4 regions of the Leptothrix cholodnii SP-6 genome follow, and region 1 is predicted to be linked to each of the others. Evidence: predicted binding sites of a transcription regulator. Region 1 holds the regulator's gene; each other region holds the start of a gene.
The links. The regulator sigma-54, encoded in region 1, starts transcription at its own class of promoters, with help from an activator protein. The targets are predictions, from matches to a motif close to TGGCANGNAANCTGCTTT.
Positions count from the first base shown of each region.

Region 2: nifE (nitrogenase iron-molybdenum cofactor biosynthesis protein NifE) is a predicted target of sigma-54. The motif match lies at 3,273-3,290, and genes of this name have one in related genera.
Region 3: LCHO_RS19630 (P-II family nitrogen regulator) is a predicted target of sigma-54. The motif match lies at 2,932-2,949, and genes of this name have one in related genera.
Region 4: glnA (type I glutamate--ammonia ligase) is a predicted target of sigma-54. The motif match lies at 4,645-4,662, and genes of this name have one in related genera.

Region 1 covers NC_010524.1:4,733,070-4,740,458, forward strand. The annotation lists gene LCHO_RS21020 (TRAP transporter large permease) at 1-752, shown strand, start outside; gene LCHO_RS21025 (membrane protein) at 772-1,395, opposite strand; gene LCHO_RS21030 (2-hydroxychromene-2-carboxylate isomerase) at 1,541-2,146, shown strand; gene LCHO_RS21035 (hypothetical protein) at 2,168-2,446, opposite strand; gene LCHO_RS21040 (RNA polymerase factor sigma-54) at 2,727-4,337, opposite strand; gene lptB (LPS export ABC transporter ATP-binding protein) at 4,357-5,133, opposite strand; gene lptA (lipopolysaccharide transport periplasmic protein LptA) at 5,160-5,795, opposite strand; gene LCHO_RS21055 (thiol:disulfide interchange protein DsbA/DsbL) at 5,938-6,585, opposite strand; gene LCHO_RS21060 (SPOR domain-containing protein) at 6,641-7,291, opposite strand; gene argS (arginine--tRNA ligase) at 7,311-7,389, opposite strand, start outside.
Region 2 covers NC_010524.1:1,425,667-1,433,055, reverse strand. The annotation lists gene LCHO_RS24180 (sensor domain-containing protein) at 1-1,768, shown strand, start outside; gene nifE (nitrogenase iron-molybdenum cofactor biosynthesis protein NifE) at 1,772-3,223, opposite strand; gene LCHO_RS23645 (chaperone NapD) at 3,550-3,885, shown strand; gene napA (nitrate reductase catalytic subunit NapA) at 4,049-6,604, shown strand; gene napG (ferredoxin-type protein NapG) at 6,624-7,343, shown strand; gene napH (quinol dehydrogenase ferredoxin subunit NapH) at 7,340-7,389, shown strand, end outside.
Region 3 covers NC_010524.1:4,417,413-4,424,801, forward strand. The annotation lists gene gshA (glutamate--cysteine ligase) at 1-860, opposite strand, end outside; gene LCHO_RS19625 (ammonium transporter) at 990-2,504, opposite strand; gene LCHO_RS19630 (P-II family nitrogen regulator) at 2,527-2,865, opposite strand; gene LCHO_RS19635 (YifB family Mg chelatase-like AAA ATPase) at 3,147-4,661, shown strand; gene LCHO_RS19640 (16S rRNA (uracil(1498)-N(3))-methyltransferase) at 4,727-5,470, shown strand; gene LCHO_RS19645 (phosphoenolpyruvate carboxykinase (GTP)) at 5,709-7,389, shown strand, end outside.
Region 4 covers NC_010524.1:3,995,297-4,002,685, reverse strand. The annotation lists gene ntrC (nitrogen regulation protein NR(I)) at 1-1,356, opposite strand, end outside; gene glnL (nitrogen regulation protein NR(II)) at 1,410-2,483, opposite strand; gene LCHO_RS17830 (hypothetical protein) at 2,480-2,971, opposite strand; gene glnA (type I glutamate--ammonia ligase) at 3,148-4,563, opposite strand; gene LCHO_RS17820 (competence/damage-inducible protein A) at 4,768-5,562, opposite strand; gene LCHO_RS17815 (EI24 domain-containing protein) at 5,573-6,457, opposite strand; gene LCHO_RS17810 (ABC transporter permease) at 6,505-7,389, opposite strand, start outside.

The sequences.
Region 1 (7,389 bases):
TGACCAACGTGCTGATGAGCTGGCAGCGGCTCGAGATCTTCAAGATGCTGCTGCAGTCGTTCTTCCCGCTGGCGGTGATGATCGTCGCGGTGCTGGGCTCGATCGTCTTCGGCCTGGCCACGCCGACCGAGGCGGCCGCGGTCGGCGCGCTCGGCGGCCTGCTGCTGGCCGGCGCCTACCGCTATGTCGCGGCGCGACAGGCCAGGGCACCGTCGGCGATGGGGCAGACGATCCGCGACCTGGGCGGCATCATCAAGGAGTCGTCGTTCCTGACCGCCAAGACCAGCGCGATGGTGTGCTGGCTGTTCGTCGGCTCGTCGATCTTCTCGGCCGCGTTCGCGCTGCTGGGCGGGCAGGAGCTGATCGAGCAATGGGTGCTGTCGCTGGGTCTGACGACGCTGCAGTTCATGCTGCTGTCGCAGTTCATCATCTTCATCCTGGGCTGGCCGCTGGAATGGACCGAGATCATCGTGATCTTCATGCCCATCTTCATCCCGCTGCTGCCCAAGTTCGGTGTCGATCCGCTGTTCTTCGGGCTGCTGGTGGCGCTGAACCTGCAGACCGCCTTCCTGAGCCCGCCGGTGGCGATGGCGGCGTTCTACCTGAAGGGCGTCAGCCCGCCGCACGTGACGCTGAACCAGATCTTCGCCGGCATGCTGCCGTTCATGGGGATCCAGGTCTTCGCGCTGTTCCTGCTGTACCAGTTCCCGGCCATCGGCCTGTGGCTGCCGCAGGTGGTGTACGGGCGCTGAGCGGGCGCCGAGCGGGCCGTCAACGACGCGGCAAGTAGAGCCGGTCCGAGTAGGTGGCCAGCCACTCGGGCCTGAAGGCCACGAAGATGGCCACCAGCATGCCGGTCAGCACGGCATCGCCCCAGGCCGACAGCCAGCGGCCGACCATCAGCTCGGCGCCGTCGAGGTGCGCGGGCACGCCGCCCAGCCACAGCGCCAGCGCACCGGCGAGCGTGCAGGCCAGCTGGGTGGCGAAGAAACCGCGGGCAAAGATGTAGACGAACAGGTGGTGCGGCAGCAGGCGCCGCACCGCCGCACCCAGCCCGAGCACCAGCGTGGCCGGCACCAGGCCCAGCCAGACCAGCCGGTGCAGGGTCTCCCAGGCGTCGAGCTGGCCCAGCCAGCCGGTCAGCAGCGCGGTCGGCACCAGCGCCAGCACCGCCAGCGGCCAGCCCGCCATCAGCACCAGCAGCGGCGCACCCGACAGCGGCTGCAGCACGGCGCTGTCGGCAAGCCGGTCGGCCCCCCAGAACAGCGGCATCAGCATCCACCAGGTCAGCCAGGCCCCGGGCGGGCCGGACGGACCGAATCCGCGCCACGGACGCATGGCCAGCGCCGGGATCAGGCAGGCAAGGGCTATCGACAGATCGAGCATGCCGCACATGCTAGGCGCAGGCCCGCCGTCCAGCATGATCGCGGTCAAGCTGGCCGGGCGACTGCGCGCGTGGCCACCACCCGCTGTGGCGCAGCCGCCGAAACCGGGGCTGTGCCGGATGGACGCGAGGCGAGCGCGCACTTAAGGTGACAGGATGAACCGCCCCGCCGCCATCGACTTCTATTTCGACTTTTCGTCGCCCTACTCCTACATCGCCTCCGAGTGGATCAACGCCCTGGCCGCACGCCACGGCCGCCCGGTGCGCTGGCACGCCATCCTGCTGGGGGTGACGTTCCAGGCCGCCGAGCTGCGCAGCCCCGTGTCCTATCCACTCAAGCGTGAGTACTCACTGCGAGACTTCGCCCGATCGGCGCGGATGGAAGGGGTGCCGTACGTGATGCCTTCGCCCTTCCCGATCCCGACCCAGAACGCGGCTCGGCTGTTCTGGTGGCTCGACGCCACCGATCCGGCGCGCGCCACCGACTGGGCCCGTGCCGGTCTGCGGGCGTTTTTCACCCGCGGCGTCGATCTGAGCAACATGAGCGCGCTGACCGGCCTGGCGGCCGAGTTCGGCATCCCGGCCGAACAGGCCGCGCAGGTGTGCGCCGACCCGATCTGGAAGGACAAGCTGCGGCGTGAAAACGATGCGGCGATCGCCGCGGGGGTGTTCGGCGCGCCGTTCTTCATCGTCGACGGCGAACCCTTCTGGGGCAACGACCGCAAGTCGCAGATCGACCGCTGGCTGAGCGGCGACCGCTGAACGGCCGGCCCGCAATCGCGCTCAGGGGCGCGGCTGCGCGAACGCGGCGCGGTCGCCGGCGTCGGTGTAACGGGTGATCTGCTGGCTGCGCTGGCGCTGCGTGTCCTCGTCGCTGGCACGCCGGAACTGCTCGCCCAGCCGGGCCAGTTCGTCGCTGCCGCAGGAGCGGCACAGGCTCAGCACCGCGCGGGCGTATTCGGCCGGGCCCAGCATCAGCGCGATGTCGACGTCTTCGCCGAGTTCGTGCAGCACGAGATCGTGGATGCGGATCGCGATCCGCAGTCGGGTTGTGTCGTTCATGGCCATGTTTGCTCCCATGCCATGGTCCATGCAGATGACGTGCCGCCCGATCCGTGAAAACACGCAAAATTGAACCCAAACGTGTCCGTTTTGGGGGTTCGGGATCGAATCCGAGGGTATGTCCGGAGCGGCCTGGCCACTGCACGAACCGCGGCACGCTCGAGCCGGCAGATGGTCTCCGACGGTACCGCGCGCGGACATCGCCGACGCGCACCGCGACGTGACAGGATGGCTCAGGGCGGCACACCGACTGCACCGCGCAGGTGCAGTGATCGTCGGCTCAGATGTCCTTGCGCAGGTTCGCCGGTGCGATCTTGAGCGCCTCGCGGTACTTGGCCACCGTGCGGCGCGCCACCTGGATGCCCTGCTCTTCGAGCATGGTGCTCAGCTGGCTGTCCGACAGCGGTTTCTTGGGGTCCTCGGCCGCCACGAACTGCTTGATCAGCGCCCGCACCGCGGTGCTCGACGCGTTGCCGCCGGCATCGGTGTTGAGCGAGCTGCCGAAGAAGTACTTGAGCTCGAAGGTGCCGAACGGCGTGTTCATGTACTTGGCCGTCGTCACGCGCGAGATGGTCGACTCGTGCAGCCCCAGCTCGTCGGCGATCTCGCGCAGCACCAGCGGCTTCATGGCGATCTCGCCGTGCGTGAAGAAGCCCTTCTGGCGCTCGACGATGGCCTGCGAGACACGCTGGATGGTGTCGAAGCGCTGCAGGATGTTCTTGACGAACCAGCGCGCCTCCTGCAGCCGCGACGACAGCATCGCGCCACCGTCACCGCCGCCATTCGTGGCACCGCCGCGCTGGCTGCGGTGCTGGCGCAGCACCTGGGCGTACATGTCGTTGATGCGCAGCTTGGGCATGACGTCGGGGTTGAGCACCACCCGCCAGCCACGCCCGGCCTTCTGCACGATCACGTCGGGCACGACGATGTTGGCCTCGGCGCGGGCAAAGCGCCGCCCCGGCTTGGGCTCGAGCGCGACGATCAGCGTCTGCGCCTCGCGGATCAGCGCCTCGTCGGCGGCCACGGCGGTGACGAGCTTCTTGATGTCGCGCCGCGCCAGCAGGTCGAGGTGGTGCTGGCAGATGCGGATGGCGGCGGCCTGCGCCGGGCTCGGGTCGAGCTCGCGCAGCTGCAGCACCAGGCACTCGGGCAGGTCGCGCGCGCCGACGCCGGTCGGCTCCAGGCTCTGCAGCCAGCCGAGCGCACAGCGCAGGCGGTCGATCAGCTCCTCGCGCATCGTCGCGGCCTCGACCGGGTCGATCGCGTCGCCGGTCACGACCGCACCGGCCTCGATGCCGAAGGCCAGCCGTTCGGCGATCTCCTCGAGCGTGTCGGCCAGGTAGCCGTCCTCGTTGAGCGAGTCGATCAGCGACTCGACCAGCAGCATGTCCTCGCCGGCCAGGCGCATGCCCAGCAGCTGGCCGCGCAGGTGATCGGGCAGGCTGGGCGTGAAGGTGGAGCGCTCGCTCCAGTCGCTGTCGTCGTCCTCGTTGGCGCCGTTGCGCGCCGCGGGGGTGTCCGACAGGCTGTTGAAGTCCTCGCGGTCGTGGCCGCTGTCCCAGTCTTCGCGCGACTCGCCGGCACCGAAGTCGAGCTGCTCGACGCTCACCGGCTCGGGGTCGCCGACGCCGGCTTCGTGGGCCGCATCGGCGGCACCGGTGTCGGCGTCGTAGCGGGACTCTTCCTGGGTCGGGGCGCTGCGCTCCTGGATGACCTGGCTCTCGGGCGTGGGGCTGTCTTCTTCGGCCTCGAGGAAGGGGTTCTGTTCGAGCATCTGCTCGACTTCCTGATGCAGCTCGAGGGTCGACAGTTGCAGCAACCGGATCGACTGCTGCAACTGGGGCGTCAGCGCCAGATGCTGCGAAAGACGGACCTGCAGGGATGGTTTCACGGGTTGCCGGCCTTCTTGATTACATGCGGAAATGTTCGCCGAGGTAGACCTTGCGGACGTCCGGGTTCTCGACGATCGCCGCGGGCGTGCCTTCGGCCAGCACCCGGCCTTCGCTGATGATGTAGGCGCGGTCGCAGATGCCCAGCGTCTCGCGCACGTTGTGGTCGGTGATCAGCACGCCGATGCCACGCGCCTTGAGGAAACCGATGATGCGCTGGATCTCGAGCACCGCGATCGGGTCGACGCCGGCAAACGGCTCGTCGAGCAGGATGAAGCGCGGCTGCGTGGCCAGCGCACGGGCGATCTCGACGCGTCGGCGCTCACCGCCCGACAGCGCCGGCGCGGGCGATTCGCGCAGCTTCTCGATCGACAGGTCGGCCAGCAGGCCGTCGAGCATCTGCTCGATGCGCTGCGCGCTGTAGCGGCGGCCTTCGGCGTCCTGCTGCAGTTCGAGCACGGCGCGGATGTTCTCCTCGACCGTCAGGCGCCGGAAGATCGACGCCTCCTGCGGCAGGTACGACAGCCCCATGCGGGCGCGCTGGTGGATCGGCAGGCGCTGCACCGGCGCGCCGTCGATGCGGATCTGTCCGGCATCGGCGCGCACCAGGCCGACCAGCATGTAGAAGCTGGTGGTCTTGCCCGCGCCGTTGGGGCCCAGCAGGCCGACCACCTCGCCGCTGTTGACGGCCAGGTGGATGTCCTTGACCACCTTGCGCGCGCCGTAGCTCTTTTCGAGGCCGTCGGCTTCGAGCCGGCTCGACGCGCCGTTGCGGCCCGCCCGGGCCGGCTGCGCCAGCTTCTCGTTCGCCGGGCCGGGCGAGTTCAACGCTTGACTCCCGCCGCGTCGGCCGGGCGCGGCGTGACGATGCCGCGCACCCGCCCGCCGCTGCTGCCGTCGGCCGCACCACCCTGGATCTCGATCGCGTCGCGGCCGTGGTCGTAGACGATGGTCTGGCCGCTGATCTGGTCGGCCAGCACGCCGGCGCGCAGCAGACGCACCTGCGCCTGCTGGCTGAATCGCACGGTCTGGCTGACGGTGTCGTATTCGATGCGCCGGGCCTGGCCCTCGATGACTTCATCGAGGCCGTCGCGCTTCTGCCTGAACGTGGCGGGCTGCGCCTCGCTGCCCGATGCCACCGCCAGCTGGCCGGCGGGCGTCTCGCGCAACTCGATCTGGTCGGCCTTCAGGATCAGCGTGCCGCGGGTGATCTCGACGCCGCCGGTCAGCAGCTGCAGCTTGCGCTTGCCGTCGATCTTGAGCTGGCCGGCATTGAACTCCAGCGGCAGATCCCGGTCGGCCCGTTCGGCCTGGGCCGTCACGGCCAGCGCCGACAACAGCAGGGCGACCGCCCAGCCTGCCGCACCGCGCCGGCCAGCCCGATCGACGCCCGGCTCTCGCGCGGCGACGCACGACGCATCAGACGCGGCAGGGGACAGGACTGAAAACTGTGTGTTCATGGCGGCATGGATATTGCAGGAATTCTACCTGCATCCTGCAGCCAGAGCCTAGTGCCCGGGCCCGCAGTGACAACGGCCCGGAACCTGTCCAGGCCGGTCTGGCGCCCGATCAGCCCCGGGACATGGCCCGGGGCGAGCGACATCAGGCGCCCTTGCGCACCCGTGCCACCAGCTGATCGGTCAGGGCCAGCGCGCGCAGGCCGCCTTCGAGCTCGGGCGTGTTGTCGCCACCGGCCAGCGCCGGCGAGGTGTAGTAGCGGCCGTGGATGCCGAGCGCCGGCACGCCGTCGATCTTGTAGGCCTCGGCCAGCTGCTTGCCCTGGCGCACCTTGGCCTGCATGCCGAACGAGTTGTACATCTCGACGAACTTGGCGCGGTCGGCGCCGTTCTTCTCGACGAAAGCGAAGATGTCCTCCGGCCGGTCGAGCCGCTGGCGCAGCTGGTGGATGGCATGGAAGACCTTGCGGTGCAGGCTGTCGACCAGGCCGAGCGCCTCGAGCGTGGCGTACAGGCGCTGCTGCGGCTCGAAGTTGGGCCGAAAGCCCACGTGTACGCGGCGGAACGCCACGTCGGCCGGCAGCTTGCGGGCCCAGGCGTCGAGCGTCGGCTCGAACGCATGGCAGTGCGGGCAGCCGTACCAGAAGAACTCGACCACCTCGATCTTGCCTTCGGGCGCCGTCACGGACAGCTGCTGCGACAGGCGCACGTAGTGCTTGCCCTCCTGGAAGGACTGCGCAGCGGCGTGACCCGCCACGCCGGTCAGGCCCAGCACGGCGGCGGTTTGAGCCAAGAAATCTCGACGATCCATTTCAGGTTTTCCTTTTGCTTGTTCGGTGACCGGCGCTTCAGCGCGCCACCCTGACCAGCGCGGCGTCGCTGAATCCGACGCCCGCGGCCCGTTCCTTGGCACGGTCGGCGTCTTCGCGCACATCGAACGGGCCGAGCCGGACACGGTACATCGTGTGGCCGGCCTGCTCGCTCTCGGTGATGCGGCCGACCAGGCCGTTGATCGCCAGCCGGGCACGCTGCTGCTCGGCGTCGTCGGTGCGCGTGTAGGCGCCAACCTGCACGTAATACTGGAACGTCTGAGCCGCCGGCTTGGCCGACCGCTCGACGGCGGCCGGTGACGGCGCCGCCTGTGGGCGCGAAGCGGCACCGAAGGCGGCGATCGGCGGCGCGATCGGTGCGGCCACCGCGGCCGATGCCCCCGCATCGGGAGCCGGCGCCGGTTGCGGCACGGCCGGCGGCACCACCGGCCGGGCGACGTTCTTGCCTGCCAGGCCCGCGTTCGGATCCCAATTGCGGTTCTTCTCGAGCTCGGCGGCGTCCTGTTCGGCGGTGCGTTGCGGCACCTTGTTGACGAACGGCACCGGCACCTTGGTGACATACAGCGCCACCGCCAGCGCCAGCGCCAGGCCGATCAGCAGCCCGACGATCATGCCCAGCACAAAACCGCCGCGTTGGCCGTTGCGTTGCGTCTTCACCATCTGCGACATCTCCGTCTCGATCGCCTGATCACATCTTGCGCGGCGCGCTCACGCCCAGCACCGCCAGCGCGTTGCGCAGCACCTGCGCGGTGGCTTCGAGCAGCGCC
Region 2 (7,389 bases), 1.6 Mb from region 1:
CCTGCGCTCGACCACCTTCCACGGCGACGACGGCCGGCCGCTGCGCAGCGTCGGCACCGTGCAGGACATCACCGAACGCCGCCAGGCCGAAGACGAGATGCGACTGGCTGCGAGCGTGTTCGACAACAGCCTCAACGCCATCCTGATCGCCGATGCCAACGGCCGCATCCGCAAGGTCAACCGGGCCTTCACCGCCATCACCGGCTACACCGCCGAAGAGGCGGTCGGCGACACGCCGCGGCTGATGAAGTCCGGCCTGCACTCGCCGGGCTTCTATGGCGAGATGTGGGCCGAGCTGCAGGCATGCGGAAAGTGGGACGGCGAGCTGATGAACCAGTGCAAGGACGGCCGGATCATCTCGGTGCGCGAAAGCATCGCCGCCGTGCACGACCCGGCCGGCGCGGTGGCCTACTACATCGGCATCTTCCACGACATCACCGAACAGAAGGCCTCGGCGCAGCGCATCCACCAGCTGGCCTATTACGACGTGCTGACCGGCCTGCCCAACCGGGCGCTGCTGATGGACCGCTGTCAGCACGAACTGGCGCGCGCCATGCGCGACGGCAAGCGGCTGGCCGTGCTGTTCCTCGACCTCGACCGCTTCAAGCACATCAACGACAGCCTGGGCCACCCGGTCGGCGACGGCCTGCTGCGTGCGGTGGCCCAGCGCCTGCAGGGCACGCTGCGCGACTCCGACACCATCGCCCGGCTCGGCGGCGACGAGTTCATCGTGCTGCTGGAGCACGTCGAGACCAGCGCCGGCGTGGAGCTGGCGGCGCGGCGCATCCTGGATGCGTTCCGCGATCCGTTCCAGCTCGAGGAACACCGCCTGTCGGTGGGCGCGAGCGTGGGCATCAGCCTGTTCCCCGACCATGCGTCGGACATCACCAGCCTGTTCAAGTACGCCGACCTCGCGCTGTACCAGGCCAAGGCGGCCGGCCGTGGCGACTTCCGCTTCTTCGAGCCGCGTTTCAACGACGCCGCGAAAGACCGCATGCGGCTGGAGCGGGAGCTGCGCCAGGCCCTCGAGCGCAACCAGCTGAGCCTGCAATACCAGCCGGTCTTCGCCCTGCCCGACGGACGGCTCGCAGGCGCCGAGGCGCTGCTGCGCTGGACGCATCCGGCGCTGGGCTCGGTCTCGCCCGCCACCTTCATCCCCATCGCCGAGGACAGCGGTCTGATCGTGCCCATCGGCGCCTGGGTGCTCGAACAGGCCTGTCGCCAGGCGCGCCAGTGGCTCGACGCCGGGCTGGATCCGGGCGTGATCGCCGTCAACCTGTCGGGCATGCAGATCCAGCGCAACGACCTGGTCGACACGGTGAGCTCGGTGCTGGCGCGCACCGGCCTGCCGGCGTGCCACCTGGAGCTCGAGATCAGCGAGTCCTACATCACGCGCCATGCCGAGTCGGATCTGCAGCGGCTCGGGCAGCTGCGCGCGCTCGGCGTCTCGATGGCGATCGACGACTTCGGCACCGGCCAGACCTCGCTCGGCCACCTGCGGCGCCTGCCGGTCAGCAAGCTGAAGATCGACCGATCCTTCATGGCCGACATCGAGCACGATGCGGCCGCCGCAGCCGTGACGCGCGCCATCATCGGCCTGGGCCATGGCCTCGGGCTCACCGTCGTGGCCGAAGGCGTCGAGAGCGCGGCCCAGGAAAGCGCCCTCGTCGCGCAGCACTGCGACCTGGTGCAAGGCTTCCGCTACGCCAGGCCGCTCGACGCGCCGGTGTTCGCCGCGCTGTGTGCCCGCCCGCAGCCCCTGCGGTGACGCTCAGGCCGGTGCCGCCTCGGCCGCCAGCTGCGCGGCGTCCTGCTCGACCAGCAGCGGGTCGACCGCCTCCCACGGCGCGGGTGTGCGCACCTGCGCCCACATCGGGTTGAAGAGCGCCTTGTCGATCTCCGCGATCATCGTCACCATGCCTTCGTAGCCGGCAAAGGCGTGGTGGCGTTCCTGGTTGATGTCCATCCAGGGCATGCGCGCCTTCAGCGCGACGAACTGGCTGCGGCCGCCGCTCAACATGATGTCGGCCTTCGCGTCGCGCAGCATCGCGTACATCTGGCGCGGCGTCATGTCGTCGATCATGTGGGCGTCGGCATCGTCGCCCATGATGTCCTTGAGCTTGCGCTTGTCTTCCTGGGTCGATTTCTTGACGCTGGTGCCGACCACTTCGAGGCCGGCTTCCTGCAGCGCCGAGACCACGCTCCAGCTCTTGACGCCGCCGGTGATCAGCAGCACCTTCTTGCCCGCGAGCCGCTGCTTGTAGGCGCGGATGCGCTCGAAGGCACGCGCTTCCTCGACCGCGATCAGCGCCTCGGTGCGGTCCTTCAGATCACTCGGTGCGCCGGTCTGAACCAGCAGCCGGGCGATCTCGCGCAGCGTGGTGCTCATGTCGCTGATGCCGTAGAACGAGCCTTCGAAATACGGGATGCCCCAGCGCTGCGCCATCTTGGTGGCGATGTTGATCATCGACTTGGAGCACACCATCATGTTGGCGCGGGCACGGTGCGCGGAGGCCACCTCGGCGTAGCGGCCATCGCCCGAGATGCAGCTGAGGATGCGCACGCCCAAGGCGTCGAGCAGCGGCTTGACCTGCCAGAGTTCGCCGCTCAGGTTGTACTCGCCGATGATGTTGATGTCGTACGGCGTGGTGACTTCGGGCTCGATGGTGCCGACCACGTGGTCGAGCAGCGCCTCGGCGCCGAGCTTGTTGCCCAGGTTCTTCGGGCCGGCGAAACCGGGTGCGTTGACGGGGATCACCGGCTTGCCGAACTTCTCGGTGGCGCGCTTGCAGACCGCCTCGATGTCGTCGCCGATCAGGCCGGTCACACACGTCTGGTAGACGAAGATCGCCGGCGGATTCACCTTCTCGATGATCTCGCGGATGGCCTTGAACAGGCGCTTCTCGGCGCCGTAGATGACGTCGAGTTCGTTGATGTCGGTGGTGAAGCCGGTGCGGTAGGTGGTCGCACCCGACGACGCGCTGTGGCGGTTGTCCCAGCTGTTGCCCTCGCAGGCGATCGGGCCGTGCACCAGGTGCGCCACGTCGACGATCGGCTGCAGCGCGATCTTGGCGCCGTCGAAGGCGCAGCCGCCCGCCGCGGCGCCGGGCGTGAGCTGCTTGGTGCAGCCCTTCTTGCGTTCCTTCTCGCTCTTGGCCTGGTTCTTGTCGCAACCGGGCTCGTCGAACACTTCGGCGATCTTGGCTTTGAGGGATGCGGACATGCGGGTTTCCTGGCTGGGCAACGGGTCGAACCGGCGGTTCGAGCGAGCTGTTGCAGCTTCGATGCCAGGCCGGAAAGCCCCGCCACATCAAGCACTTGCCTCGACAAGAGGCGATCGCACCTTGCACGGCAACCGCACCGCCGAGGCATTTGGCGGCTTTGCGACAAATGCGCGGCCGGCGCGAACAACCCCACCGACGTCAACCCGGATGGCATGCCACGGCGGATGGGAATAACCTGCACCGGTGGTTTGTTGATCCCCGTCAAATCGACCCGGGCGATCAGCTGACACAGTCGAACCTGTCGAACTTGACCGAAATCACGAACATGAGCATCCTTGGCGCCATCATCCGCACCCGCATCGGCAACGTCGCCGATGTCGCGCAGCAGTTGCAAGGCTGCGCGGGTGTCGATCTGGCGCTGAACCCCGGCGATGGCCGGCTCGTGATCGTGCTCGAAGACTGCGAAGTCGACGGCCTCGTCAAGACCGCTGCCGAACAGCTGGCGGCGATCGCGTTGTGGCCCGACGTGCTCAACACATCGCTGGTCTACGAATACTCCGGCCCCGATTCGCCCGCGCCCGCAGGGGCAGAAGGCGTCGACTTCAAGGCCTGGCGTCGCAGCCTGGCCGAGATCGCCGGCCAGCCGGCCGGCCCGACCTGATCCGATCCGAACCGATGGCGCGCAGGTCCGCGCGCCGACTTGAACTGGTTCAAGGACAGCAATGACGCTGTGGGTCAGCATGCGTGCTGACCGTCTGAACCCGATCCCAGACTCACACCCACCCAGCCCGCGTGCGCATGTGCCACGCGGCGGAGACGCCATCATGCAATCGAATCGCCGTGACTTTCTGAAGGCCCAGGCCCTGGCCGCGAGCGCTGCTGCCGCAGGCATCCCGATCGTGGTCGAAGCCGCCAACGGCACCGCCGCGCCCAAGACCGCCGCCGACGTGGCCGTGCGCTGGGACAAGGCGCCGTGCCGCTTCTGCGGCACCGGCTGCGCGGTGATGGTGGGCGTGCAGGAAGGCAAGGTCGTGGCGACGCAGGGCGACCCCGAGGCGCCGGTCAACCGCGGCCTCAACTGCATCAAGGGCTACTTCCTGTCCAAGATCATGTACGGCCGCGACCGCCTGCAGACCCCGCTGCTGCGCAAGAAGAACGGCGTCTACGACAAGGAAGGCGACTTCGTGCCGGTGAGCTGGGACGAGGCCTTCGACATCATGGCAGCCAAGTGGAAAGAGACGCTCAAGACCGACGGCCCGACCGGCATCGGCATGTTCGGCTCGGGCCAGTGGACGGTCTGGGAAGGCTACGCCGCCGCCAAGCTGTGGAAGGCGGGCTTCCGCTCCAACAACCTCGACCCGAACGCGCGCCACTGCATGGCCAGCGCGGTGACCGGCTTCATGCGCACCTTCGGCATCGACGAGCCGATGGGCTGCTACGACGACATCGAGCAGTCCGACGCCTTCGTGCTGTGGGGCAGCAACATGGCCGAGATGCACCCGATCCTGTGGAGCCGCATCACCGACCGGCGCCTGAGCAACCCGCACGTCAAGGTGGCGGTGCTGTCGACCTATGAACACCGCAGCTTCGACCTGGCCGACCAGGCCATGATCTTCAAGCCGCAGACCGACCTGGCGATCCTGAACTACATCGCCAACTACATCATCACGAACAAGAAGGTCAACACCGAGTTCGTCAAGAAGAACATCAACTTCAAGAAGGGCGCCACCGATATCGGCTACGGCCTGCGCCCCGGGCACGCGCTCGAGAAGGACGCCACCTCCAACGGCTACCCCGGCGCCGACGGCAAGCCCAAGGGCAACCCGAACGACAGCACGCCGATCTCGTTCGACGAGTACGCCAAGTTCGTCTCCGAATACACCGCCGAGAAGGTCAGCGAGATCTCCGGCGTGACGGTCGAGCAGCTCAAGGCGCTGGCCGAGCTGTACGCCGACCCGAAGGTCAAGGTGGTGTCGTACTGGACGATGGGCTTCAACCAGCACACGCGTGGCACCTGGGCCAACAACATGGTCTACAACATCCACCTGCTGACCGGCAAGATCAGCCAGCCGGGCAACGGCCCGTTCTCGCTGACCGGCCAGCCCAGCGCCTGCGGCACCGCACGCGAGGTCGGCACCTTCGCGCACCGCCTGCCGGCCGACATGGTGGTGACCAACCCCGAGCACCGCCATCACGCCGAGGAGATCTGGGGCCTGCCCGAGGGCACGATCCCCGACAAGATCGGCCTGCACGCGGTGGCACAGAGCCGCGCGCTGAAGGACGGCAAGCTCAAGTGCTACTGGGTCACGACCAACAACAACATGCAGGCCGGGCCGAACATCAACGGCGAGATCCTGCCGGGCTGGCGCAACCCGAAGACCTTCATCGTCGTCAGCGACCCCTACCCGACCGCCTCCGCGATGGCCGCCGACCTGGTGCTGCCGGCAGCGATGTGGGTCGAGAAGGAAGGCGCCTTCGGCAACGCCGAGCGCCGCACCCAGGTGTGGCGCCAGCAGGTCAGCGCGCCGGGCGAGGCCCGCTCCGACCTGTGGCAGATGATGGAGTTCAGCAAGCGCTTCAAGATCGAGGACGTCTGGACGGCCGAGCTGATCGCCAAGAAGCCCGCGGTCAAGGGCAAGACGCTGTTCGACGTGCTGTTCAGGAACGGCAAGGTCGACAAGTACCCGCTGGCCGACCTGACCAAGGTCAACGCCAAGTACATCAAGGACTACACCAACGACGAGTCCAAGGCCTACGGCTTCTACGTGCAGAAGGGCCTGTTCGAGGAGTACGCCGAGTTCGGCCGCGGCCACGGTCATGACCTGGCACCGTTCGACGTCTATCACGAGGTGCGCGGCCTGCGCTGGCCGGTGGTGGACGGCAAGGAGACGCTGTGGCGCTTCCGCGAGGGCTACGACCCGTACGTGAAGAAGGGCGAGGGCGTCAAGTTCTACGGCCACAAGGACGGCCGCGCGAACATCTTCGCCCTGCCCTACCAGCCGGCGGCCGAGTCGCCGGACAAGGAATACGACCTCTGGCTGTGCACCGGCCGCGTGCTCGAGCACTGGCACACCGGCACGATGACGCGGCGCGTGCCCGAACTGCACCGCGCCGTGCCCGAAGCGCAGCTGTTCATGCACCCCGACGACGCCAAGGCACGGGGCCTGCAGCGCGGCATGAAGGTCAAGATCGCATCGCGCCGCGGCGAGATCTTGCTGGCGGTCGAGACCAAGGGCCGCAACAAGGTGCCGCGCGGGCTGGTGTTCGTGCCCTTCTTCGACGAAGGCAAGCTGATCAACAAGCTCACGCTCGACGCCACCTGCCCGATCTCGAAAGAGACCGACTTCAAGAAATGCGCCGTGAAGGTCGTGCGCGCCTGAACCCGCTGAAAGACCGATCGTGAAACTGAGCCGTCGCGAGGTGCTGCAAGGCGCCGCCAGTGCCACCACCGCCGCCTTGATCGCGGGCGGTGCGGCGCTGGCCGGACGGCCTGCGCTGGCGCGCCCGGCGCAGGCGCTGCGCCCGCCCGGCGCGATCGACGAGCCGCAGTTCCTGGGCGCCTGCATCCGCTGCGGCCTGTGCGTGCGCGACTGCCCGCCGGCCAACCTCAAGCTCAGCGCCTGGGGCGACGGCCTGGCGCGCGACGTGGCGATCGGCACGCCCTACTTCGTGGCGCGCGAGATCCCCTGCGAGATGTGCGAGGACATCCCGTGCGTCAAGGCCTGCCCGACCGGCGCGCTCGACCCCGCGCTGACCGAGATCACGAAGGCGAAGATGGGCGTGGCGGTGCTGATCGACCAGGAGAACTGCCTGAACTTCCTGGGCCTGCGCTGCGACGTCTGCTACCGCGTCTGCCCGGTGATCGACCAGGCGATCACGCTCGAGAACATCCACAACCCGCGCAGCGACCGCCACGCGATGCTGCTGCCCACCGTGCACGCCGAGGCCTGCACCGGCTGCGGCAAGTGCGAGAAGAGCTGCGTGCTCGAACAGGCCGCGATCAAGGTGCTGCCGGTGGCGATCGCGCGCGGTGAACTCGGCCACCACTACCGCAAGGGCTGGGAGTCGCAGAACCAGACCGACGTGCCGCACTTCAACACGCCCGAGGTGCGGCGATGAGCGCCGGCGAAGCCGTGCGCATGAAGGGCTGGTGGCTGGCGCACCG
Region 3 (7,389 bases), 320 kb from region 1:
GTGCCGTTGTCGGCCTTGACGATCACGAACGGCTTCTCGTTGATGCCGTATTCCTTGTACTTGCGACGGATCTTGCCCAGCAGCGCATCGGCGTTGCTCTTGACGCACTCGATGCCGGCACCCTCGCCAAAGTTCACTTCGCCGCACTGGGTATAGAGCGGATTGATCAGCCACGGATCCATGCCCAGGAGCTTGGCGAACTTCTTCGCCACCTCTTCGTACGACTGGAAATGATGGGTCTTGCGGCGCACCGCCCAGCCGGCGTGCAGGGGCGGCAGCAGGTACTGCTCGTGCAGATCCTCCAGCATCCCGGGAATCCCGGCGGACAGGTCGTTGTTGAGCAGGATCGTGCAGGGATCGAAGCCCTTCAGGCCGAGCCGGCGTGGCGTGCGCTCGAGCGGCTCGAGCACCAGTTCCTCGCCGTCGGGCAGCGTCAGCGTCGTCGGCGTCTCGATGGCCGGATCGAGCGTACCCAGGCGCACGTTCAGGCCCGCTGACGTGAAGATCGCCTTCAGCCGCGCGATGTTCATCAGGTAGAACGTGTTGCGCGTGTGCTTCTCGGGGATCAGCAGCAGGTTCTTGGCTTCCGGACAGATCTTTTCGATCGCGGCCATGGCGGCCTGCACGGCCAGCGGCAGCATCGCGGGGGTCAGGTTGTTCCAGCCCCCCGGGAAAAGATTGGTGTCGACCGGCGCGAGCTTGAAACCGGCGTTGCGGATGTCCACCGACGTGTAGAACGGCGGCGTGTGCTCCATCCACTCGAGGCGGAACCAGCGCTCGATCGCCGGCATCGACTCCAGCATGCGCGCCTCCAGTTCGTTGATCGGGCCGTTCAGAGCGGTGACGAGGTGGGGAACCATGCGAGTGTCCTGCCGGAGGCCTGTGATTGATCGATTCTAGGAAGCTCCACAGGTATGGGCGACGCCGCAAAGCAAAAGGGGCCGCATCAGCGGCCCCTCCGGATCGGACAGCGTCCGCGGGACTACGGATTACTTGTGGTAAGCCGTCTCGCCGTGCGAGCTGATGTCCAGACCTTCGCGCTCTTCTTCTTCGGTCACGCGCAGGCCGATGACCAGGTCGACGATCTTGAAGGCGATCACCGACACCACGGCCGACCAGACCACCGTCAGCATGACGGCCTTGGCCTGGATCCAGACCTGCGACGCGATCGAGTAGGCATCCGGAGCGATCATGCCCACGGTCACCCAGTCGGCGACGGCGCTCGGGCCACCCAAGTTCGGCGAATTGAACACGCCCGTCAGCAGCGCACCCAGGATGCCGCCCACGCCGTGCACGCCGAAGACGTCCAGCGAGTCGTCAGCACCGAGCAGCTTCTTCAGGCCGTTGACACCCCACAGGCAGGCGAAACCAGCCAGGAAGCCGATCATGATGCCGCCCAGGATGCCGACGTTGCCCGCGGCCGGCGTGATCGCCACCAGACCGGCCACCGCACCCGACGCTGCACCCAGCATCGAAGCCTTGCCCTTCATCAGCGCTTCACCCACGCACCAGGCCAGGACAGCGGCAGCCGTCGCGAACAGGGTGTTGATGAAACCGAGCGCGGCGAAACCGTTGGCCTCGAGCGCCGAGCCGGCGTTGAAACCGAACCAGCCCACCCACAGCAGCGAGGCACCGACCATCGTCAGCGTCAGCGAATGCGGGGTGAAGGCTTCCTTGCCGTAGCCCACGCGCTTGCCGATCATGAAGGCGCCCACGATGCCCGCGACGGCCGCGTTGATGTGCACCACCGTGCCGCCGGCGAAGTCGAGCGCGCCCCACTGCCAGAGCAGGCCGGCCTTGCTGGTCATCGCTTCGGCGACATCGGCGCTGGCGTAGGCGTCAGGGCCCATCCAGAACCAGACCATGTGCGCGATCGGCGCATAGCTGAACGTGAACCAGATCACCATGAACATCAGCACGGCCGAGAACTTGATGCGCTCGGCGAAGGCGCCGACGATCAGGCAGCAGGTGATGCCGGCGAAGGTCGCCTGGAAAGCGGCGAACACGATCTCGGGGATGTAGACGCCCTTGCTGAAGGTCGCCGCATTGGCAAAGGTGCCGGCCGCGTTGTCCCAGACCCCGTTCAGGAACAGTCGATCGAAGCCACCGATGAACGCATTGCCTTCGGTGAACGCCAGGCTGTAGCCGTAGACGGCCCAGAGCACGACGATCATCGAGAACGTGACCATCACCTGCATCAGCACCGACAGCATGTTCTTGGCGCGCACCAGGCCGCCGTAGAACAGCGCCAGGCCGGGCACCGTCATCAGGATCACCAGCAGCGTGGAGACCATCATCCAGGCGGTATCGCCCTTGTTCGGCACCGGGGCCGGTGCAGCGACTTCAGCGGCAGACGCCGCATCCGCGGCGGCCTCGACCGCAGCAGAGGCGGCCTCCATCACGGCCGCAGCCGCAACCGGCTCGGACGCAGCCTGAGCAAGGACAGCACCGGTAAAACCCAGCACCGCCAAGCCCAACGCGAGTTTGGCTAGAAATTTCTTCATGTTTGTCTCTGGGTGTGGAGGATCAAAGGGCGTCCTTGCCGGTCTCGCCGGTGCGGATGCGCAGCACCTGCTCGAGCGAGGTGACAAAGATCTTGCCGTCGCCGATCTTGCCGGTGCGAGCCGCACCTTCGATCGCCTCGATCACGCGGTCGACGATAGCGTCGTCCACGGCGGCTTCGATCTTCACCTTGGGCAGAAAGTCGACCACGTACTCGGCACCCCGATACAGCTCGGTGTGACCTTTCTGGCGGCCGAAGCCCTTGACTTCAGTGACGGTGATGCCCTGCACGCCGATGTTGCTGAGCGCTTCGCGCACCTCATCGAGCTTGAAGGGTTTGATGATGGCGGTGACCATTTTCATGGCGGTCTCCGGTTGGTTGAGATCAGATGGGCAGCGTTAGCTGGGTCTAGGACAGCTGCAGGCCTTTGAGCAGCTTCCATGCCAACGGTCACACCTGCTGACATTCCAGCCTCACGCCCCGCATTGGCGCCACGCATGCTCGACAAACAGGCGACACGCACCGCACTGAACGCATTGGCACCAATTCAGTGCAACCCCCAAAAGGGTGTGTCGATCGGCGTGACAAGGTGCGCAGAATCGACCCGGTCGCCACCCGATCCGGCATCCCACCGGCCCCGCTCATGTCGCTTGCCGTCGTCCACAGCCGTGCCCTGATCGGGCTCCAGGCACCCGATGTCACCGTCGAGGTGCATCTCGCCAATGGCCTGCCCAGCTTCACGCTGGTCGGACTGGCCGACACCGAAGTCAAGGAGGCCCGCGAACGGGTTCGCGCCGCGCTGCAGAACAGCGGCCTGGAGTTCCCGCACAACAAGCGCATCACCGTCAACCTGGCGCCGGCCGATCTGCCCAAGGAGGGCGGACGCTTCGACCTGCCGATCGCGATCGGCATCCTCGCCGCCAGCGGGCAGGTCAGCAGCGCCGGCCTCGACGGCCTGGAGTTCGCCGGCGAGCTCTCGCTCGCAGGCGACCTGCGGCCGGTGCGCGGCGCGTTGGCGATGGCCCTGGCGTTGCAGCGCTCGCCGACCGCGCGCTGCCTGGTGCTGCCGCAGTACAGTGCCCGCGAGGCCGCCCGCGTGCAAGGATTGCGGCTGCGTTGCGCCAGCCATCTGCTCGATGTCGTCGCGGCATTGCAGGACGGCGAACTCGCGCAACCCTTGTCCGAACCCAAGCCGTTCGAGACCGGCGCGGCACCGGCACTGCCGGATCTGCGTGACGTCAAAGGCCAGGCCGGCGCCAAGCGGGCGCTGGAGCTGGCCGCGGCCGGATCGCACAGCCTGCTGTTCGTGGGGCCGCCGGGCACCGGCAAGTCGATGCTGGCGCAGCGCCTGGCCGGCCTGCTGCCACCGCTCGACGAGTCCGAGGCACTGGAGTCGGCCGCCATCCTGAGCCTGGCCGGCCAGTTCGACGCCCGCCTCTGGGCCACGCGCGTGATGCGTTCGCCGCATCACACGGCGTCGTCGGTGGCGCTGGTCGGCGGCGGCTCGCCACCGCGGCCGGGCGAGATTTCGCTGGCGCACCACGGCGTGCTGTTCCTCGACGAGCTGCCCGAGTTCCCGCGAACCGCCCTCGAGGCGCTGCGAGAGCCACTCGAAAACGGCCGCATCACGATCTCGCGCGCGGCCCGCCAGGCCGAGTTTCCGGCCCGATGCCAGCTGGTGGCAGCGATGAATCCGTGCGCCTGCGGACAACTCGGCGCCAGCACCCGGGCCTGCCGCTGCTCGCCTGAACAGGTCCGGCGCTACCAGGCCCGGCTGTCGGGGCCGCTGCTCGACCGCATCGACCTGCGTGTCGAGGTGCTGGCGATCCCGCCGCAGGCGCTGTCGGCGATTGCCGATGGCGAACCCAGCGCCGTGATCGCCGAGCGGGTCGCACACGCGCGTGAACGCCAGATGCGGCGCCAGGGCTGCGCCAACAGCGCCTTGCACGCCGCCCAGCTCGACGAGCAGATCCGCGCCCTGCCCGCCGCACGCGAGTTCCTGGATGCCGCAGCGTCGCGCCTCGGCTGGTCGGGCCGCAGCCTGCACCGGGTCTTGCGCGTGGCCCGCACGGCCGCCGACCTGGCAGGCGCCGCCGACGTCCAGGTGGTGCACGTGGCCGAGGCGATCCAGCTGCGGCGCGCCCTGCCCGGCGTCTGAGTCCGGCGGCCACCCGACGCGCGCTGGGGCACACTGCGCTCCCGCGCCAGACCGCCAGACCCACCATGAGTGCACGCCTTTTCGTCGACACGCCCCTGCAGGCCGGGCTCGACCTGTCGCTGCCCGCCGGCGCAGCGCGCCACGTCCAGGTCCTGCGGATGCAGCCCGGCGAAGAACTGATCGTCTTCAACGGTCAGGGCGGCGAGTGGCGGGTGCGCATCGCGCGCATGGGCCGCAGCGAGGTGCAGGTGCTGGTGGAGCAGTTCGTCGACGTCGATCGCGAACTGGCGCTGCACGTCACGCTGGTGGCCGGCATGCCGGCCAACGAACGCTTCGACTGGCTGATCGAAAAGGCCACCGAACTCGGCGCCGCCGAGATCGTGCCGACGATGTGCGAACGCTCGGTCCTGCGCCTGAGCGGCGAGCGGGCGCAGAAGAAACGCGAGCACTGGCAAGGCATTGCCATCTCGGCAGCCCAACAGTGCGGCCGCACCCGCGTGCCCCACATCGCCGCGGTGCGCAGCCTGTCCGAGGAGCGGGCCGGCGAATCCGCCGACACCCCGGTGACCCAGCTGCTGCTGAGCCTGGCCGACGCGCAGCCGCTCGGCCGCCGCCTGGCCGCGCGCGCCGACACCGGTGCGCCGCTGCGGATCTACAGCGGCCCCGAAGGCGGATTCACCGAAGCGGAAGAGCGGCTGCTGCGCCAAGGCGGCGCGCAGCCGACCAGCCTGGGGCCGCGCGTGCTGCGCTCCGAAACCGCACCGCTGGCCGTTCTCAGCCACCTCGCGCTCGACACGACGAAACGCTGAGGTCGACCGGGGATTGACGCCCCCGAACTCCCGCCCTCCGTGAAAACCCGCCCCACCAGCCAGGGGTTTGGGCGGACGAATTGCACACCCTCCGCGCGACCAGCATTCGGTCATGCACAAAACGCATGTAATCGGTTTGTAATCGAACTCGCCGAGCCTCAAACTTGTTCAATGGGCATCCCGAAAGCACTGAGTCGCAGTGTTTCCGAGATGCTTTTTTAACCTCGGAGTCGATTCAATGAACCATCCCGCCATGGCCGGCGTGCACGTGAACGCACCGTCATTCGTCAAGAACGCCAAGCTGATCGCCTGGGTTGCCGAGATCGCCGCGCTCACGCAGCCTGCAGCGATCCACTGGTGCGATGGCAGCCAGGCCGAATATGACCAGCTGTGCCAGCAACTGGTCGCCGCCGGCACCTTCCGCAAGCTCGACGAGGCCAAGCGCCCGAACAGCTACCTCGCCTGGTCGGACCCGAGCGACGTGGCGCGCGTCGAAGACCGCACCTACATCTGCAGCGACCGCAAGGAAGACGCCGGCCCGACCAACAACTGGATGGAACCGGCGCAGATGCGCAGCCTGCTGGAAAGCGGCGACGCCGCGCTGTTCCGCGGCGCGATGCGTGGCCGCACGATGTACGTGGTGCCGTTCAGCATGGGCCCGCTGGGCTCGCCGATCGCCCACATCGGCGTCGAACTCTCCGACAGCCCGTACGTGGCGGTCAACATGCGCATCATGACCCGCATGGGCCGCGCGGTTTACGACGTGCTGGGTGTCGACGGCGACTTCGTGCCCTGCGTGCACACCGTGGGCGCACCGCTCGAAGCCGGCCAGAAGGACGTCACCTGGCCGTGCAACAAGACCAAGTACATCGTCCACTACCCGAGCACCCGCGAGATCTGGTCCTACGGTTCGGGCTACGGCGGCAACGCGCTGTTGGGCAAGAAGTGTTTCGCACTGCGCATCGCCTCGAACATGGGCCGCGACCAGGGCTGGCTGGCCGAGCACATGCTGATCCTGGGCGTGACCTCGCCCGAGGGCAAGAAGTCGCACGTCGCCGCCGCCTTCCCGAGCGCCTGCGGCAAGACCAACTTCGCGATGCTGATCCCGCCGGCTGCCCTGGGCGACTGGAAGGTCACCACCATCGGCGACGACATCGCCTGGATCAAGCCCAGCGCCGACGGCAAGCTGCGCGCCATCAACCCGGAAGCGGGCTACTTCGGCGTGGCCCCGGGCACCAACTTCAAGACCAACCCGAACTGCATGGCGTCGCTGAACCGCGACGTCATCTTCACCAACGTCGCGCTGACCGACGACGGTGACGTCTGGTGGGAAGGCATGACCGACGAGCTGCCCAGCCACCTGATCGACTGGCAAGGCAAGGACTGGACGCCCGAAACCGCCCGCGGCGCCGACGGCAAGCTGCGCCCGGCTGCGCACCCGAACGCCCGCTTCACGGTGGCCGCCACCAACAACCCGGCGCTCGACCCCGAGTGGGACAACCCGGCCGGCGTGGCGATCGACGCCTTCATCTTCGGCGGCCGTCGCTCGACCACCGTGCCGCTGGTGACCGAAGCGCGCAACTGGGTCGAAGGCGTCTACATGGCCGCAACCATGGGCTCGGAAACCACCGCCGCCGCTGCCGGCCAGATGGGCGTGGTGCGCCGCGACCCGTTCGCCATGCTGCCGTTCACCGGCTACAACATGAGCGACTACTTCCAGCACTGGCTGGATCTGGGCGCGCGCCTCGAAGCCGCCGAAGCCAAGCTGCCGGCGATCTATTGCGTCAACTGGTTCCGCAAGGGCGCCGACGGCAAGTTCGTGTGGCCGGGTTACGGCGACAACATGCGCGTGCTGCAGTGGATGCTGGGCCGCATCGAGGGCGAGGCCGAGGGCGAAGAACACGTCTTCGGTGTCAGCC
Region 4 (7,389 bases), 740 kb from region 1:
CCGGGTCAGGTGATCCCAGACGTCGGGCTGGCCGCTGTCGAGCAGGGCGCGGGCCTCGAGTTCGAGGTCGCCGAGCCAGTTGCTGCCGACCGCCGGCGGCGCGCTGCGTGGCGCTTCGGTCGCCGCGCTGCCGCTGCCCGGTTGCGCCAGCATCGGAGGGCTCGACACCAGGCCGTGGCCACCCGCAGGCGCCATCGCCGGCAGGGTGCCGAGCACCTCGGGCGGCAGGTCCTTCGGGTCGACCACCTGGGCCGGCGCCATCACGGTCAGCCAGTGGCAGATGTTCTCGAGCTGGCGCACGTTGCCGGGGAAGTCGAAATTCGCCATCAGGACCATCGCCGCGTCCGACAGGCGCTTGGGCTCGCCGCCGAGATCCTTGGCGCTGCGCTGCAGGAAATGGCGGACCAGCCCGGGGATGTCCTCGCGCCGTTCGCGCAGCGCCGGCAGGCGCAGGCGGATGACGTTGAGGCGGTGGAACAGGTCTTCGCGGAAGGCGCCGTCGCGCACCCGCTCCTCGAGGTTCTGGTGGGTCGCGGCAATCACCCGCACGCTGGCCTTCTGCGGCGAATGGCCGCCGACGCGGTAGAACTGGCCATCGCTGAGCACCCGCAGCAGGCGGGTCTGCAGGTCGAACGGCATGTCGCCGATCTCGTCGAGGAACAGCGTGCCACCTTCGGCCTGCTCGAAGCGGCCGCGCCGCGTTGCCTGCGCGCCGGTGAAGGCGCCGCGCTCGTGGCCGAACAGTTCGCTCTCGAGCAGGTCCTTCGGGATCGCCGCCGTGTTGATCGCCACGAACGGCCCGGCGCTGCGCTGGCTGTGCTTGTGCAGCGCGCGCGCCACCAGCTCCTTGCCCGAGCCCGATTCGCCGGTGATCAGCACCGTGACGTTGCTCTGGCTGAGACGGCCGATGGCGCGGAACACGTCCTGCATCGCCGGCGCCTGGCCGAGCATCTCGGGCACTTCGGTGACGTGCTCGTCGACACTTTCCTCGCGCAGGCTCTCGTCGACCGCGCGGCGGATCAGCTCGACCGCTTTCGGCAGGTCGAAGGGTTTGGGCAGGTACTCGAAGGCGCCGCCCTGGAAGGCCGAGACGGCGCTGTCGAGGTCGGAGTAGGCGGTCATGATGATGACCGGCAGGCCGGGGTGGCGCTCCTTGACCTTGGCCAGCAGGTCGATGCCCGAGCCGCCGGGCATGCGGATGTCGCTCACCAGCACCTGCGGCGAGTCGTCCTCGAGCGCGAGCAGCACATCGCGTGGATTGGTGAAGCTGCGCACCGGCAGCTCCTCGCGGGCCAGTGCCTTCTCCAGAACGAAGCGGATGGATTGGTCGTCGTCAACGATCCAGATGGGTTTCATGCTTGGGCAGTCCTGGCTGTGCGGAGCCAACCGCCGGGCACGAAGGCGCCCGGCTAAGGCAGCGGAATCTGTATCTTGAACACGGTGCGCCCGGCTTCGCTTTCACACTCGATCAGGCCGTGGTGCTGCTGGATGAAGTCCTGTGCCAGCGTCAATCCGAGGCCTGATCCACCGTCCCGGCCGGAGACCAGCGGGAAGAAGATGCGATCGCGGATTTCGGCGGGCACGCCGGGTCCGTTGTCCTCGATATGCAAGTCCAGTGCCAGTCGATAGCGGGTGCGGTCGATCGTGACCTGGCGGGCGGCGCGGGTGCGCAGCACGATGCGGGCGTCGCCGTCCTGGCGGCGCTGGGTCAGCGCCAGCGCGGCGTTGTGGGTGATGTTGAGCACCGCCTGGATCAGCTGCTCGCGGTCGCCGCGGAACTCGGGCAGCGAGGCGTCGTAGTCGCGCACGATCACCAGCCCCTTCGAGAACTCGGCCAGCACCAGCGAGCGCACGCGCTCCAGCACCTCGTGGATGTTGACCTCGGCGACGATGTGCGGGCGCCGGTGCGGCGCCAGCAGCCGGTCGACCAGCGCCTGCAGGCGGTCGGCCTCGTGGATGATGACCTGGGTGTATTCGGTCAGCGACTTGTCGTCGAGCTCCATCTCGAGCAGTTGCGCCGCGCCGCGGATGCCGCCCAGCGGATTCTTGATCTCGTGCGCCAGGTTGCGGATCAGCTCCTTGGTCACGCGGACCTGGTCGAGCGTGCGGGTCTCGCGATCCTGGCGCGACTGCTGCTCGATCTCGACCAGCTCCAGCAGCACCTGCTCGCCGTGGTCGATCTGCGTGACGATCGCATGCACCGGCAGCGGATCGCCGTTGTTGCCGGGCGCGCGGCGCAGCAGCGCCTCGAGCCGGCCGGTGCTGTATTCGTTGTCGACCACCGCGCGGAAGGTGCTCTGCAGCAGGTGCGACTCGACGAACCAGTCGAACATGCGCGACTTCTGCAGTGCCCGCCGCGGCAGGCCCAGCACGGCCTCGAAGGCGGCGTTGGCGTAGACGCAGCGGCCGTCGGCCTTGAGCACCGCCACCATCGTGGCGAGGTGGTCGAAGGCGTCGTAGGGGTTGCCTCGCAACAGACTCATGGGTTGCCCAGCTTGGTGATTTCACGTTTGATGGCGGCCACGTCGGCTTCCTTTCGGGCGATCGCCGCCTTCAGCTCGGCCAGCCGGTCGGCGCTGCGCGGCTGGCCGCGTTCGTCGAGCGCGCCACCGTCCTTCTGCAGCTGCGCCAGGCGTTCTTCCTCCTTGCGCAGTTCGGCCTCGAGGATGCGCCGTGCGTCGGTGTCGCGCGCGCGCTGCTCGGCCGGATCGACCCGGGTCTCGCCGGCCGGCCGCGACGCGCCGCCGCTGGCCGCCCCGACGCTGGCCGCGGCAGCCGCTTTCGGCGCCTCGGGGCGACGGCTCTGGATCACGGTGACGGGCGCGCCCTCGAGCGTCTTGCAGCCGCGCTCGGCGGCTTCCTTGCTGCTGATCTGGTCGGTGTAGAGATTGCCAGGACAGCGATAGACCATGCGGTCCTGGGCCTGGGCGGCGGCGCCGGCCAGCAGCAGAAGGCCGCTCGCCAGCGCCATCCTGCAGGCGAATGCGGGCCGGAGGGCGGCCGCTGGAGGAGGGAATCGGGACATGGCTTTCAGTATCACCCAAACGTCTCGCCGGGCTGGCGTGTGGCCCCGCAACGAAAAAGACGGCCCGCAGGCCGTCTTTCGCTGGGCGACGGAGGCGGCGTCCTTGCGGTGCCGCCTGCCGATCACAGCGTGTAGTACATGTCGAACTCGATCGGGTGCGTGGTCATGCGCATGCGCGTGACTTCCTGCATCTTCAGCTCGATGTAGGCATCGAGGTACGAGTCGGTGAACACGCCACCCTTGGTCAGGAAGCTGCGGCCCTTGTCCAGATACTCGAGGGCCTGTTCCAGGCTCGAGCACACGGTCGGGATCTTCGCGTCTTCTTCCGGCGGCAGGTGGTACAGGTCCTTCGAGGCGGGCTCGCCCGGATGGATCTTGTTTTCCACGCCGTCCAGACCGGCCATCAGCAGCGCGGCAAAACCCAGGTACGGGTTCATCAGCGGATCCGGGAAACGCGCTTCGACGCGGCGGCCCTTCGGATTGGCGACGTGCGGGATGCGGATCGAGGCCGAGCGGTTCTTGGCCGAGTAGGCCAGCTTCACCGGGGCTTCGAAGCCGGGGACCAGGCGCTTGTAGCTGTTGGTGCCGGGGTTGGTGATGGCGTTGAGCGCACGGGCGTGCTTGATGATGCCGCCGATGTAGTACAGCGCGAAGTCCGACAGGCCGGCGTAGCCGTCACCGGCGAACAGGTTCTTGCCGTCCTTCCAGACCGACTGGTGCACGTGCATGCCGCTGCCGTTGTCACCGACGATCGGCTTGGGCATGAACGTGGCGGTCTTGCCGTAGGCGGCCGCGACGTTGTGGATCACGTACTTCTGCAGCTGGACCCAGTCGGCGCGCTGGATCAGCGTGCTGAACTTGGTGCCCAGTTCCATCTGGCCGGCGGTCGCCACTTCGTGGTGATGCACTTCGACCGGGATGCCCAGCGATTCGAGGATCAGGCACATCTCCGAGCGCATGTCTTGCGACGAGTCGACCGGCGGCACGGGGAAGTAGCCACCCTTGACGGCGGGGCGGAAGCCCTTGTTGCCGTGCTCGTAGTCCTTGCCGGTGTTCCAGGCGGCTTCTTCCGACTCGATCGAGACGAAGCAGCCCGACATGTCGGCGTTCCAGCGCACGCTGTCGAAGACGAAGAACTCGGGTTCCGGGCCGAAGTAGGCGGTGTCGCCCAGGCCGGTGGACTTCATGTAGGCCTCGGCGCGCTTGGCCAGCGAACGCGGATCGCGCTCGTAGGGCTTGCCGTCACCGGGCTCGACCACGTCGCAGGTCAGGATCATCGTCGGCTCTTCGAAGAACGGATCGATGTTGGCCGTGTTCGGGTCGGGCATGAGCTGCATGTCCGAGGCTTCGATGCCCTTCCAGCCGGCGATCGACGAACCGTCGAAGGCGTGACCCGACGTGAACTTGTCTTCATCGAAATGGGAAACAGGCACGGTGACGTGCTGTTCCTTGCCGCGGGTGTCGGTGAAACGGAAGTCGACGAACTTGACTTCGTTTTCCTTCACCATGTTCATCACGTCGGCGACGGTCTTGGCCATCAGGGGGCTCCTAGCGGGATGCGGTAAATGCGTTGAGGGTGTGTATTCGTTCCAGGGCCTGGGCCCAGGAAGCACAACAATTTAGCAGAAATCGTGCCGTCGCCCGAGGGCGGTGCAGGCGGTTCGAGACGCGGGTCCGAACCCGGTTCATGACGCGAAATTGCACAAACATGGTGCGTTTGTTCGCACCATTTTGGATCGTCTTCAGCGCACCATTTCGGGGCCCGTTCGGGCGCCAAAGGCTGTCAGTCCTGCCAGCAAGGCCGCGTAGGCCTCGGCCAGTGCCGTGCCGCGGCCCTTGACGCCCAGTTCGATGTGGCGGCCGTGCACCGGGTGGTCGACGCTGGGCAGGCTGAAGACCTTGATGCCCCCGAAGCGCGCCTCGATGTCGATCATCAGCGGCGTCAGGCTGGCCTCCATCGCACCGTAGACGATCACCGAGCGCTCCTCCTGCACCTGCGCGCCGTGCAGGTGCGCGTAGCGGGTGTCGAGCAGGGCTTCGATCATCGGATGCGCCATGACCGGGAATCCGGGCACGAAATGCACCTCGCCGACCGAGAAGCCGGGGATCTGGTTGTAGGGGTTGGTAATGATTTCGGCTCCCTCGGGGAACACGCCCATGTTGAGGCGGTGCACCGTGTCCGGATGCTCGGGATCGTCGGACCAGCCCTTCTCGATCGCCAGCTTGCGCACGCGCTCCATGATCAGGTCGCGCGCCTGCGGGTGCAGGGCGAGCGGCCGGTCGAGTGCGGCGGCGGCGCACTGGCGGGTGTGGTCGTCGGGCGTGGCGCCGATGCCGCCGCACGAGAACACCGCGTCGCCGCTGGCAAACGCGATGCGCAGCGCGGCGGTGATGCGCGCCGGGTCGTCGCCGAGGTACTGCGCCCAGGCCAGGCTCAGGCCGCGGGCGCCGAGCAGCTCGATCACCTTGCTCAGGTGCTTGTCCTGGCGTTTGCCCGACAGGATCTCGTCGCCGATGATGATGAGTCCGAAGTTCATGCGCGTGTCTTCATGCAGGAGGGAAGGGGAGGTTCGTGTCGAGCCTGGGCGGTGGTGTCGTGGTCACCACGGGCACGGCCGGCGGCACGATCTCGGGCAGGCGGTCGTGCCGCAACCGGGCCAGTGCCGCCAGGCAGTAGTGGGTGAACCAGGCGCAGGCGAAGGCGAACACCAGCGTGTAGAGCCAGACGAAGACCGGCATCAGCAGCGGCATCATCGGCAGCATCATGGCGCCGGTGGCCCACACCAGCGACGGCGCCGCGCCCAGGTAGCCGGTGATCAGGCCGATCGCCAGCAGCGGCCAGCGGTGCTCGCGCATCAGCTGCTGGCGCTCCTCGCGGCTGGCGTGTTCGGCCAGCGCGTCGTAGCTCATGACCTTGAAGCTCAGCCAGCCCCAGATCAGCGGCGGCAGCACCAGCACCAGCGGCGGGATCAGCCAGAACGGGATCGAGATCAGCAGCAGCAGCACCGCGAGCAGCGTGTAGCCGAGCGAGCCGGCCAGCGAGCCCCACCACGAGCCGCCACGGCGGCGCTCCAGATCCGGAAAGCGGCGCCGCGCCACCAGGTCGACGATCACCGAACCCATGAAGGCCGACACCAGCAGCATCGCGCTGATCAGCAGCACCGGCACGCTCAGCGCCACCACCACCAGCGGCCCGATCAGGCTGCGGAAGGCGCCGCCGCTGATCTCGTTGAGCCAACCGGTGACGGGGGCCAGGAGCACGAAACCGTCGATCGCGAGGCGCACGATGTCGACCGCTGCGTCCCAGAAGAAATACGCCAGCCCGAAGGCGGCGCCACCGGCCACCAGCACCGGCAGCAAGGACAGCACGATCAGCCGCGGGTGCAGGCAATAGGCGGCGGCGCGCCAGAAGGCATTGAACACAGAAGCCATGGTCACGAGCATAGCGGCAGTGCCGCGGCATCAGCCCGATGCCGGCCTCAGCGCTCGCCCTTGCGATAGGGCTTCATCAGCGCCTGCGGATAGGCCGCCTTGCGCGCCACCACCACCAGCGCCACGATCGACAGCAGATACGGCAGCATCAGGTAGACCTGATACGGCAGCAGACTCGAAGCCGATTGCTGCAGCCGCAGCTGCAGCGCATCGAACACCGCGAACAGCAGCGCGCCGGCCAGCGCCTTGCCCGGCCGCCACGAGGCAAACACCACCAGCGCCACGCAGACCCAGCCGCGGCCGTTGACCATGTTGAAGAAGAAGGCGTTGAAGGCAGCCAGCGTGAGAAACGAGCCCGCCACGCCCATCAGCGCCGAGCCCGCCACGATCGCCGCGGTGCGCGTGGAGGCCACCGACACACCCTGGCCTTCGGCCGCCTGCGGGTTCTCGCCGACCATGCGCAACATCAGCCCGGCCGGCGTGCGCTGCAGCAGCCAGGCCAGCAGCGGCACCAGCAGCAAGGCCAGCAGCGTGAGCGGCGTCTGGCTGGCGAGCACCGGGATGCCGATGCCGCTCATCTCGGCAAACGGCGTGATGGTGGGCGGCGTGCTGACCTTGGGGAAACCGACCCGGTAGCCGTAGTAGCTCAGCGCCGTCGCCAGCATCGTGATGCCGAGCCCCGAGACATGTTGCGACAGCGCCAGTCCCACCGTCAGCCCCGCGTGCAGCAGGCCGAAGGCCGCGCCGGTGAGTGCCGCCACGCCGACACCGGCCCACAGGCCCATCCCCGAATAGACCGCCAGCCAGCCGCTGAACGCGCCCGCGACCATGATGCCCTCGATGCCCAGGTTCAGCACCCCGGCGCGCTCGCACAGCAGCACGCCGAGCGTGCCCAGGATCAGCGGCGTGGCGATGCGCAGCACCGCGCTCCA